3 regions of the Clostridium sp. KLE 1755 genome follow, and region 3 is predicted to be linked to each of the others. Evidence: predicted binding sites of a transcription regulator. Region 3 holds the regulator's gene; each other region holds the start of a gene.
What was found. The regulator Rex, encoded in region 3, represses fermentation and respiration genes when NADH is low (regulators of the CRP and FNR family bind a similar motif). The targets are predictions, from matches to a motif close to ATTGTTAANNNNTTAACAAT.
Positions count from the first base shown of each region.

Region 1: HMPREF1548_RS28580 (acetyl-CoA C-acetyltransferase) is a predicted target of Rex. The motif match lies at 2,102-2,121, and genes of this name have one in related genera.
Region 2: HMPREF1548_RS12425 (DUF3796 domain-containing protein) is a predicted target of Rex. The motif match lies at 2,406-2,425, and genes of this name have one in related genera.

Region 1 is NZ_KE992783.1:23,572-27,814, reverse strand. Features, by position in the region: gene HMPREF1548_RS28585 (enoyl-CoA hydratase-related protein) at 1-749, opposite strand, end outside; gene HMPREF1548_RS28580 (acetyl-CoA C-acetyltransferase) at 868-2,049, opposite strand; gene HMPREF1548_RS28575 (hypothetical protein) at 2,356-2,955, shown strand; gene HMPREF1548_RS28570 (DegV family protein) at 3,193-4,035, opposite strand.
Region 2 is NZ_KE992703.1:15,215-19,457, reverse strand. Features, by position in the region: gene HMPREF1548_RS12435 (Type 1 glutamine amidotransferase-like domain-containing protein) at 197-823, shown strand; gene HMPREF1548_RS12430 (class I SAM-dependent methyltransferase) at 1,375-2,118, shown strand; gene HMPREF1548_RS12425 (DUF3796 domain-containing protein) at 2,505-3,173, shown strand; gene HMPREF1548_RS12420 (helix-turn-helix transcriptional regulator) at 3,177-3,377, shown strand; gene HMPREF1548_RS30860 (GNAT family N-acetyltransferase) at 3,445-3,612, shown strand; gene HMPREF1548_RS12410 (aminoglycoside phosphotransferase family protein) at 3,843-4,243, shown strand, end outside.
Region 3 is NZ_KE992711.1:7,827-12,069, reverse strand. Features, by position in the region: gene HMPREF1548_RS13340 (ABC-F family ATP-binding cassette domain-containing protein) at 1-741, opposite strand, end outside; gene HMPREF1548_RS13335 (redox-sensing transcriptional repressor Rex) at 1,363-2,031, shown strand; gene HMPREF1548_RS13330 (bifunctional ADP-dependent NAD(P)H-hydrate dehydratase/NAD(P)H-hydrate epimerase) at 2,168-3,742, shown strand; gene alr (alanine racemase) at 3,890-4,243, shown strand, end outside.

The DNA.
Region 1 (4,243 bases), on a different contig from region 3:
CTCTTCTCCAGGAAAGCAGCCATTCCTTCCTTCTGGTCATAGCTCTCGAAGCAGTCGCCAAACAGCTTCTCTTCGATTACAATCGCCTCATCCATATCCGCATCCAGACCATCATTAATAGCCTTCTTGCAGTTTCTCACAGCGATCGGCGCATTCTTGGCAATTCCCGCCGCCATCTTCTCAGCAGCAGCCATAAGCTCGTCCTGTGTATAAACCGCATTCACCAGGCCAATTCTCAGAGCCTCGTCAGCCTTAATATTCCTTGCCGTATAGATCATCTGCTTAGCCATTCCAGGTCCAACCAGACGGGCCAGCCTCTGTGTGCCGCCGAAACCAGGTGTGATTCCCAGGCCAACCTCAGGCTGTCCGAATACTGCATTATCAGAACAGATTCTGATATCACAGCTCATGGAAATCTCACAGCCGCCGCCCAGTGCAAAGCCGTTAACAGCAGCAATAACAGGAATCGGGAATGTCTCCAGCTTACGGAAAACATCATTTCCCTTCTTACCAAAGGCCTCGCCCTCCGCCTTGGTCAGAGTGCTCATTTCTCCGATATCCGCGCCTGCAACGAAGGATTTTGCCCCTGCGCCTGTCAGAATCAGACATCTTACCTCTTCCAGATTCACAGCATCCAAAGTTTCATTCAGTTCATCAAGAACCTGGGAATTCAGAGCGTTCAGCGCTTTTTCACGGCTGATGGTGATAACTGCGTAGGAACCCTTCTGTTCATATACAATGTATTCCATAGTACTCATCCTTTCTATATCACCGTCTTTTATGACGGGAATTTTTCAGCTACCCCTGTGCATAACGAATGATTAGCAGACCGCAAAGTCCGCTAATCATTCAGTTTAGAAGCCTATATCAGTCTCTTTCTACGATGGTTGCGCAGCCCATGCCGCCGCCGATGCACAGAGTTGCAAGACCCTTCTTAGCATCAGATTTAACCATTTCGTGAAGCAGAGTAACCAGAATACGGCATCCGGAAGCTCCTACGGGATGTCCCAGCGCAATAGCGCCGCCGTTTACATTCAGCTTGTCATTGTTAATGCCAAGATCATGTGCAACAGCAAGAGACTGTGCGGCAAAAGCTTCATTGGCTTCAATCAGATCGAAATCATCGATATTCATTCCGGTCTTAGCCATAACCTTTCTGGTTGCTGCAACAGGTCCGATTCCCATGATGGTAGGATCCACGCCTGCCAGTGCTCCCGCTACCCATGTTGCCATAGGGGTTACGCCCAGCTCTTTTGCCTTTTCTTCGCTCATAACCACAACTGCTGCCGCGCCGTCATTGATTCCTGAAGAGTTCGCAGCGGTTACGACGCCGTCTTTCTTGAATGCAGGACGAAGCTTTGCAATGCCTTCTGCGGTGGTTCCCGGACGAGGCCCTTCATCCTTATTGAAAATAATGGTTTCTTTTTTCTTCTTAACTTCTACAGGAACGATTTCATCATCAAACTTTCCTGCTTCCTGAGCTGCAACAGTCTTCTGCTGGCTCCATGCAGCGAACTCGTCCAGCTGCTGTCTGGTCAGTCCCCACTGCTCTGCGATATTTTCTGCAGTGATGCCCATATGATACTGATTGAATGCATCTGTAAGAGCATCGTTCACCATGGTATCAACCATAGTTGCGTTGCCCATTCTATATCCGTAACGTCCCTGAGGGATTGCATAAGGAGCCATGGACATGTTTTCCATACCGCCTGCAACAACGATATCCGCATCTCCTGCAAGAATCATCTGTGCAGCCTGGTTCACACAGTTCAGACCGGAACCGCATACAACGTTCATGGTAACAGCCGGAACTTCGATAGGCAAACCAGCTTTGATAGATGCCTGACGTGCCACGTTCTGTCCCAGGCCAGCCTGGATAACACATCCCATATATACCTGATCAACTGCTTCGGGAGCAACTCCCGCTCTGTTTAAAGCTTCCTTGATAACGATAGCACCCAGCTCCGCTGCCGGAGTTGTGCTTAAGGCCCCGCCCATTGTACCGATGGCTGTACGGCATGCACCTGCCAAAACGATTTTCTTTGCCATGTTTTCTCCTCCATATTCATTAAAAACTGCGAATTTACTGGGTTTTGACGGTATTGTTAATTTTTTGTCATTACCCACAGCCTTTATTATAGCATAGAGAATATTTAATAGCAAGGATTTTTCGATGCTCAATAACAGGAAACTTTCTGGCATAAGAAACCTAATTAAAATAGTGTAAAAATAAATAAATTTTTAATAAAAATTAAGTTTTGTAACGCTTCGGATATGTCGCTGCACGGACGCACCTCTCGGTTTTTCAGTCATATAATGATAAAAAAGACTATTTTGTCTCTCAAGAGGTTAGATATGGCCACTGATAATTTAGGTTCCATCGTATCCCTGGGTAATGTTCTCCGGATTGACAACGCTGTTATTGATGAGGTTTTTTTCTCAAATAACAACACCGGATATATCCTTATCTCCTATTCCGTCCCATGGCAGAGCGGAATTACCACGACAGACCAGCTGCAGCTTAACGTAAATAACAATACCGTTATCCTGAATTCCTTCCGACTGCCGATATGTCTCTGTGATCTGCGCGAGGGAATGCGGGTCGATGTCACCTTTTCGCCCCGTATGACAAGAAGCATCCCGCCTCAGAGCAATGCATTTTCAATCACTGTAAGACGCCCGTCGCGGCCTCCCGTTGCGCCGCCAAGTGTAACAACAGCACGAATCCTTTGGATAGATGCAAATAATAACCGGCTGATCACCGTTTCGCAAAACAATATAAACAGACAGATGGTATTTGTCATAACAAATTCCACAATTATTCTGAACAGGAACGGTTTCCCAATCCCTCTGCGCGCTCTCCGCCCCGGACAGCTGGTGCAGATATCACACTCAAATTTCCAGACGGCAAGCATACCGCCAATCGCCACGGCGTTCCGGATTCAGGTAATATAGCATTTATTTAAACTGTCTGCCGGAAGCATATAAAAAGGGAGCCTCAGCAAAAATTCCGTTCCAGCGGAATTTTCCTGCCATGGCTCCTTTTTATCATCATACGCAATATATACGGTTTCAACAGAGATTTACTTTTTATCTGCGATATCCAGTCCTATCACCACCCATGGCAGGGCGGCTGAAGTAAAATCTCCCATATTGCATCCTTTCATGCACTCCGGCATTCTGCGGACAGCATCAGTTCAGGAAAACGGCAACCGCATTCGCTCCAGGACCTACGTGTACCCCGATTACAGAACCAACCGGAACTGTCTTTTTGTATTCCGCATCAAAATGTTCCTTAATAAATGTCTCAAATCCGCTGACACATTCCTTTTTTCCTGTAAAGCCAAGATTGTAGCCTCTTGTCTTGTCCATCCCGCCGTCTTTCTCAATTGTTTTAAGCACCTTGTCCCAGGCGCTCTTCTGGCCTCTGGCAAGCCCGGCCACACGCACTTCCCCGTATCTCACGGACAGAATGGGCTTAAGGTTCAGCGCGCTTCCCACTACCATGCCCGTTGTGGACAGGCGTCCTCCCTTCTGGAGATAAAGAAGTGTGTCTACAATCAGATAAATGCAGATCTTCTCTTTTTCTTTTTCAAGAATTTCAACAATCTGCTCCGCTGTCTTTCCTTCCTCTCTGAGGGCAAATGCACGATCCAGCAGAAGCTGTGTCCCCAGCGTTGCCTGCATGCTGTCGATTATGTAAATCCTGTCATATTCCACAATATCCCTGGCAATAAGCGCACTCTGGCAGGTACCGCTAAGCTTGCTCGCAAGAAGGATGCATATTACGTCGTCCCCCGCTTCTTTGGCCTCCCTGAAATACTGCAGAAATGCTTCCGGAGAGGGCTGGCTTGTTGTGGGCAGTTCCTCCGCTGAGGCAAGCTTATCATAGAATTCCTCCGGTTTCATGTCAACACCGTCAAAATATTCTTTTTCTCCGAAAAGTACTTTAAGGGGAACCAGGGTGATGCCCAGACTGGCTGCCTGTTCTGTTGTGTAATCGCAGGTTGAATCACAGATAAAACGGATACTCATTTTTACTCCTGTCTGCGCGTAAATACGCTATTATCAAAAACGGGCCGAATGGTGGAAATCTTCAGCTTTATTGATTTAATGTTACTGTTTTAATTGTGTGTGGGTCATCGGGTTATATAAAGTATGGTATATTTTAGAATCAAGTTCAAATATTTTGATTTTCAAAACATTTGAAAGCATAGCAAAATTTAATTAGGATGTCAATAAT
Region 2 (4,243 bases), on a different contig from region 3:
GTTTTTCTGGAGAGTGTCCAGTATAGGTAAAGTAGGAATTAGAGTGGAAAACTGCTCCAATTTTGTATGGAAGCATAAAATTGGCAGGGAAATTGTATATAGCATGATATAATTAGTGTGTTCAATAAGAGCGGGTTTTGAGCTATTTTTTAATGATGAGGGATAAATGGAGGTGTGGCATATGCGGAGGCTATTTTTGGCATCTTTATTTAAGGAAGTGTCTCATATATTTGAAAATTTTGCTAATGAAAATCTTACAGGTAAGACAGTAACGTTTATTCCAACAGCTGCGCTGCCAGATAAACTGGATTTTCACATAAAATATAGCAAAGAATTATTAGTTAGAATGGGACTCATTGTTGATGAGTTGGAAATTTCCACTGCAACTAATCTTGAGATAGTAAACAAATTAGAGAACAATGATTACATTTATGTTGCTGGCGGAAATACTTTCTTTTTGCTTCAAGAAATGAATAGCTCAGGTGCAGGGGACTTGATAAAAAAACAAATTAATGCAGGAAAACTATTTATAGGCGAATCTGCTGGTGCAATTTTAACAGCCCCCAATATTGAATATGCAAGAGATACGGATAATCCCCTTGCAGCGCCGCATTTGAAAACATATGATGCGTTGAATGTTATAGACTTTTATCCGGTACCTCATTATAAGGATGAATCATTAATGGAAGCTGTGGAAAAAGTAATTGCAAAGTACAATACAAAATTGCAACTTGTTCCGTTCAGCAATTCACAAGCCATTCTTGTTATGGGTAAAGAAAAGCAAATTGTTTCAAATACAGATGACAGCGAGGTTGCAAGATGAAAAAAGTAGCAAAGGCATTAGCCAGGAGCTGTCACCAGAGCATGCACCATGCAGCAATACTGCCTTAAATATGCTTGGCCTGTCTACACAGGTAACAGCAGTTTGTTCCTATATCAGTGACAGCCCTTATAAAACTTATGAAGTAAACGTTGTCAGACAATGACCGCTTGGAGTTGTTCCGAAAAACAGCAGATAAAATGGGCTTGCATGATCAGATTGTGGAAAAGGATTTTGGGGTATGCGCCTATAACGGGAACCTTGAAGCTGATTCTTCCCTATTATCGCCTTTCTGCTTTACAGACGGATTAGGATTATGACGCCATGAAGGATATGCTTTACGGAGATATTCCAGACTTTGAAAGGGTAATGTCCGCAGTCAAAGAGTTAGAAAAAGAAAATTAACACATTTTAATTTCAAACATAAAAGTGCCCCGACTATTCGATTTTGAGTAGTCAGTTTTTTCTATGTTCAAGAGAAAGTCGTTGTACTTCATGAGTAGTAAGAACTATAATGAATAGGAGTAAAAAACCTAGGAAAATGGAGGAAGGAAATGAAAGGGGATAGTTCAACTGATTGCTGGAGCAATGTGGGAAATGAATGGATAGAGAAGGCGCAGACCAATGATTTTCGGATGCACTATATCATGCCATATACAATGCAGAAGTTGGGGAATGTAGAAGGACTTGATATTTTGGATCTGGGCTGTGGAGAAGGCGGATACTCCAGGGAATTAGCCGGCAGAGGGGCAAAAGTTACGGCGGCCGACTGCTCTGAAATGTCAATTGGTTACGCTGCTTTCGCGGCAAAGGAAAAGAATTTGGACATATCATGCCTTGTCAGAAACAGCAATGATTTATATGGAATACAAAATGATTCCTTCGATATTGTACTGTGCGCAATGATGCTGATGGATGTGGAAGATTTTGACGGGACAATGAAGGAAATATACCGGGTTCTCAGACCGGACGGGAAAGTTTTTATTTCGATTTTGCATCCCTGTTTTAAGCCGCCTGTGGAACATAAGTGGTTTAAGGAAAATGACACGATTCAGGTAATTGTAAAAAACTATTTTGAACCTGAAGAATGGGTGGGGGAAATTGCAGGGATTGACCAGAGGGTAATTTATCGCCATAGGACAATGTCTGATTATGTTAAAGTGTTTGTAAGGAATAAATTTAAGATCATTGATTTGAATGAACCGAGACCGACGGAGGAGCAGAGAAAGATGTCTCCCAGGATAGAGTGGCTGACAAAAATTCCGATGTATATGTTCATTGAGTTGGCGAAAGATTAAGGTGGCCGAAGAATTGAGATGTGAGTTGCTTGCTGAATGAGAAGTATATTGCGAATCGTATAGAAGGAATTGTGTGGGAAAAGGCATATGTCCAGATATGATTTGGCCCGGGAAGCGGGGGACGGTGAATCCTCCATTTCGAATATTATGAACAGAGGCAGTTACAATTTATGTGAAGGGTATTAAATTAGAATGAGAGCGGCTCAGTGAGGTCTGCTTTTATTTTTTTTGTTAAGCTATTTCATTCCTTAATGCATCTATGTACTTGTAAGACCGTCCTAATAAAACATGTGATATATTTATCACTTTCCTCGTTGACAGCAAGATGATTAAGTGATATATTTATCACATGGAGAGATAAATATATCTCATAGGAGGAAGCGGATATGAAGAAAAATAATATTAAATGGATGGTAGGGATTGGCGTTGCCAGTATTTTAGCGTTAGTGATTTCATGCTGGTATTCTGTCACATACAATAATTCCCGGTTGGTGGTCCCAACGGATTTTGCCAGCTATACTTTTCAGATAAAGGATTTGCCAATGATTATTTCTGTTTCCTTTTTCTGTTTGTATGTACTTGGAATGGTAATTGCGCTTTTTCTGGCAGGCAGAAGGCAGGCTCAGCAGGCAAAGGAAACGAACAGAACCCGCAGGCTGAATCCGAAGCTTGGATACTTAGGATACTTAGGATTTTTGGGCTTTGCCGGTTTTTGGACTTATCAGGTTGATGAAAGCGTTTATCCTTTTGTTTTTTTCCTTTTCTTTGGTTTTTTCGGATTTTATTATGAAGGGAAAATGTCCGGCACCTTTATGGATGAACGGTTCAGGGAGAATGCGAACCGCGCTCAGCTGACGGCTCTGAAGATTTCATATGCCATTATTTTCATAGCTTTAATAGCACTTTGCCAGAAAAATTTTTGGGGGAATCTTGATTTTACCCTGATTGCTGTCATTATTATTATATCATTTGCATTGGGGCTGGAAATTTTCCTGAGCGAATATTTGCTGTATCGTTATGATCATGATGACCAGTATGACGAGGGAGCGGAATAAGGTATGGCGGAATTTGAATGCAGATTAAAGAAATATCGGCTTATGAAGGATTTGACGCAGGAACAGCTGGCCGAAATGGTGGGGGTGCGCAGGGAAACGATAATGCGTCTGGAGAAAGCGCAGTATAATCCATCGTTGAAGCTGGCGATTGATATATCCAGGGCAGTAGGAGCGTCAATTGAAGAGATATTTATCTTTGATTAGACATATGTAATTGCGACAATGGTAAAAATGAGTACAATAAAAGTATAATTGTTTTCAGGCAGTTTTTCTGGGTATTGGAATTCGTCCGGATCTGTGTTCGAAGGGATATGGAAGCCGGGTTATCAGGCCGGCAGTTCAGGAGAGCCGGCATTTGTATGGGGCAAAGGCTGTTTATCTGGATGTGCGGGAATGGAATCATCGGGCGGTAAAATGTTATGCTTCGGCAGGATTCTGAATCCGGGAAAAGCTGGAGCAGGAAACGTATGCCGGAAGCGGCGTTTTTTTAGGATGAGCTATGATTTTAATGAATAAAACTGTAAAAAAGGGGGCTGTGAAAAAACAGCCCCTGCGCAAGGGACTGTTTTCAAGGTCCCTTTTTGTATGGATAAAAGTACTGTTTTGGTTTACAGGAAGTAAAAGTAAAGTTATGATATAAGAAATATATTTCGGAAAGGCGGGAACCGGATGCCTGACAGGATATTTGAAAATATATGTTCACAACTGGATTTGGGAAGGCTCCTGCTGCCACCTGTCCGGTTAAGCGGCGGGCTTATGCACAAAATGTTTTCACTGGAAACAACAAGGGGCAGATATGCGGTTAAGCTGTTGAATCCCCATGTTATGCTGCGGCCGGAGGCTAAGGCTAATTTTGATACGGCCGAGCGGCTGGAGGAGATTCTGGAAAAGAACGGGATTCCCATTCTGCCGGCGATAACCTATGAGCATAAAAAGATGCAGGAGATTAGTGGACAGTATTTTTACCTTTTCCCCTGGTATGATGGAAGGGCGCTAAAGAGTGGTGGGATTAAAGAATTTCATTGTGCCGAGGTTGGCAGAATATTGGCGCTCATCCACAATATCGATAA
Region 3 (4,243 bases):
TGCATAATCCGAATAATTCCCTGAAAAAACGGAAACCTCCGTACCGTCAAGCTCAATAATTTTCGTTGCGATCTTATCCAGGAAATACCGGTCATGGGACACGATCAAAACGGCACCCTTATAATTCAGGAGATAGTTTTCCAGCCAGGCGATGGAAGACATGTCCAGATGGTTCGTAGGCTCATCCAGAATGATCAAATCCGGCCTGTCAAGCAGAAGCTTACCCAAAGCCACCCTTGTTTTCTGACCGCCCGACAACGTACAGGCCTTCTTGGAAAACTCCTCTTCCGTAAAACCGAGCCCCTTCAAAACTCCCACGATCTCGCTCCGGTAGCTGTACCCGTCCGCCAGCTCAAACTGATGCGTATAAAGCGCATACTGCTCCATCAAAGCAGCCAGCGCCTCCCCTTCCACATGCTTCATTTCCAGCTCGCACTGCCGGATCCGCTCCTCCAGCGCGATCACATCCCGCTTCACCTCAAGAAGCTCATCATAGATCGTATGCTCACTGTCCACCTCAGCGTTCTGCGGAAGATACCCGAAGCTCTTATCCTTTCCGAAGACCACCTGCCCGCTGTCAGCCTCCAGCTCCCCCACAATAATCCGCAGCAAAGTAGTCTTCCCGGCCCCGTTAATCCCCACCACAGCCGCCTTCTCATAATCCTCTATATGAAAAGAACAATTCCTGAACACCTGCTTCTCATGAAAAGCCTTATTCACATTCTGACAAGATAAAACCATTCCCACTCACCTCTATAACTCATTTTTCTTTTTTTGCCCTTAAATCCCTTTTCCCTTCCGCCCTGCTTAGCGTACCCCGCCTGACGTCCTGCGCCGTTCTCAGGCCTGGGGGCAAGGGGGCGGGGGATTTTCAGGTGAATCTCACAAAAATGGAGACAATTTCTTACCTCGCCGTTTACCTGGGCTGCTGTCCGCCCAAACGGCGCTGTCTGACGAACGAAGAGAGGAGTTCTGCGCCGTTTGACAGCAGCTCAGGCAAACGGCGAGGTTAGAAATTTCCCATTTTTGCGACTGAACCTGAAAATCCCCCGCCCCCTTGCCCCCAGGCCTGAGAACGGCGCAGGACGTCAGGCCCACCCCCACAAGTTTACCGTTGAAGGGACGGGCTGTCAATTCAAACCTATTTAATTCATTGACATTTTTTTAACATATGTCTATAATAATTAAGTAATGGGTTCAGCCGCAGGACAGGTCTGTGCATTTGCTGCACAGACCATACAAAATGCGGCGCCTGGAAGCGGAAATCCGTCGCCAAAAGCAGGCCGGGATGGATTTTTGCCTGTAACTGCGGATACAAAGCAGTTACAATGGGCTTGGAAAAAAGAATGGAGGCGTAACAAATTGGATAAAGAAATTTCACAGGCAGTAATCGCGCGTCTTCCCAGATATTTCCGGTACCTTGGTGAACTGAAGGACAGTGGCGTGGAACGCATTTCCTCTCAGGAGCTGAGCAGGCTGATGCATGTTACCGCATCCCAGATCCGGCAGGATTTCAATAATTTCGGAGGCTTCGGACAACAGGGGTATGGCTATAACGTGGAGTATCTGTATACCGAGATCGGCAAGATACTCGGATTGGATAAAAAGCATCATCTGATAATCATTGGTGCGGGCAATCTTGGCCAGGCGCTGGCTAATTATATGAATTTTGAGCGCCGCGGCTTCATTTTCACAGGCGTATTTGATATCAATGAAAAGCTGCACGGAAAAATGATCCGCGGGATGAAGGTCCGCCCCATGGAAGAAATGCAGGAATTTGTCAGGGAAAACAATATTGATATCGCGGTGCTTACCATACCGAAGGAAGGCGCGGCCGCCGCAGCTGAAAAGCTGGTGGGAATGGGAATCAAGGCCATATGGAATTTCGCCCATGTGGATTTGGATGTGCCTGACAGCGTGCAGGTGGAAAACGTACACCTGTCGGACAGCCTCATCAAGCTGTCCTATATGATAAATCAATATGAAAACGAGTTGGAAGAGAAAGAAAAGAACGCTTCCGGTGAGGCGTAAAGACAGGCTTGTATAAAGGGTGCCGTGTTCCCGGATGGGAATGCGGCAGTCTGGTAAATGCGTCAGGGCAGCAGGCTCAGGACGCATTTTTGCATGATTTGGGAATTCGGAAGCTGCAGTTTGCGGGGAGATAAAAATGGAATATCTGGTTACCTCGGCGGAAATGAAACGCTGTGATGGAAATACAATAGAACATTTCGGCATGCCTTCCATGGTGCTGATGGAAAGGGCGGCGCTGGCCTGTGCGGAAGAACTGATCACACGGGATAAGAAGCTGAAGGAAGCGATGCGCCCCTTTGGGCCGGTGCCTCCTGCCAACAGAACGCTGGTAGCCGCAGGCACCGGCAATAACGGCGGCGATGGGCTGGCCATAGGCAGGCTGTTGAGCCAGGCGGGCTTTCCGGTGGATTTTGTACTGCTGGGCAAGGAAGAAAAGTGTTCCGCGGAAACGGCGGCCCAGCTTAAAATTCTTGAAAACTATGGATACCGGGTCATGCGCAAACTTCCGGAACGGGAATATGATATTATCATAGACTCGATTTTTGGCATTGGACTGACAAGGCCTGTGGAAGGCAGCTTCGCGGAGGCGGTGGAATATATCAACGCACAGGACGCCTATGTCCTTTCCGTAGATATCCCTTCCGGCATCCATGGGGATACCGGGGAGGTGATGGGCTGCGCCGTACAGGCGGATGTAACGGTAACCTTTGGATTCCGCAAGCTGGGACTTGTTTTATATCCGGGCGCCCGGTATGCGGGAAAGGTGATCTGCGCCGATATCGGAATTACACAGGAAGGCTTTCTGGGAGAGTATCCCCGGATTTTTACCTGGAACAACGAAGACAGGGGATTCCTGCCGGTAAGGCTCCAGGAGGGAAATAAGGGCACCTTCGGTAAGGTGCTCCTGATCGCGGGAAGCCGGGGAATGGCGGGCGCCTGCGAGCTGTCTGCAACGGCCGTGTTAAAAAGCGGCGCGGGCATGGTGCGGGCGGTGACGCCGGAAAGCAACCGTGTTATTATGCAGACCGCACTGCCGGAAGCCATGCTCACCACCTATGAGGAATGGACGCCGCAGGCGGAAGAAAAGCTGAGAGAGGCCTGTGCCTGGGCGAATGTAATCGCTGTCGGCCCGGGGTTTGGAAAAAGCCCGGAAGCACTGCGGATACTGGAGGCGGTGCTAAAGCAGACGATGCAGCCTCTGATAATAGACGCGGACGCGCTGAATCTGCTGGCAGAACACAGGGAGCTTCTGGATGAGCTGATACAAAGGCAGCAGGAGCCGGAAACAAGGCGCGAGCTGATCCTTACGCCGCATCCGGGAGAATTCGGCAGGCTTGCGGAAAAGAAAACGGATGAAATCCAAAAAGAAGCAGCTGCGCTGACCCTGGAATGGGCAGCCAGGCTGCAGGCCGCATTTGTATGTAAGGGCGCACGCACGCTGGTGGGAAGCCCGGAGGGAAGGCTGTATATGAATCTTACCGGCAACAGCGGTATGGCCACGGCGGGCAGCGGCGACGTGCTCACCGGCATTCTGGCCGGACTTTCCGCCCAGGGAATGCATGCCTTTGATGCCGCCTGTGCGGGAGTGTATCTGCATGGTATGGCAGGAGACCGGGCCGCGCATAAAAAAAGCGAATACGGCGTCACTGCCGGCGATTTGACCCTGGAACTGGAAGCCCTGTTTCCGGAGCTTTTAAAGAAAACGCCATAAAGAAAAAGCCGTAAAGAAAACACTGTAAATAAAGTACTGTAAGAAAAGACTGCGGTGCCGGGTGCGGGAGAAGCTTAAAATTCCTTTCAAACTACTGATTGATGCAGAATCGCAGGCAACCTGCGATATGCGGGAGGTAAAAATAAGATGAATAATTATGACAGAATATGGGCGACGGTGGATCTGGATGCGATAAAACACAATATGGCCGCCATGAAAGCCAATCTCCGGGAGGAGACGAAGATCATTGCCGTGGTGAAAACAGACGGCTATGGCCATGGGGCGGTGCCCATTGCCCATGAAATAGAGGATTTGCCGTACCTGTACGGCTTTGCCGTGGCAACGGTGGAAGAAGCCCTGATATTACGGGGCAGCGGCATACGCAAACCGGTGCTGATTCTGGGCTATACCTTTCCCTACTGCTATGAGAAAATGGCAAGGGAGGAAATCCGCCCGGCCGTGTTCCGTGAGGATATGCTGGAGGAAATGGGAAAAGCGGCC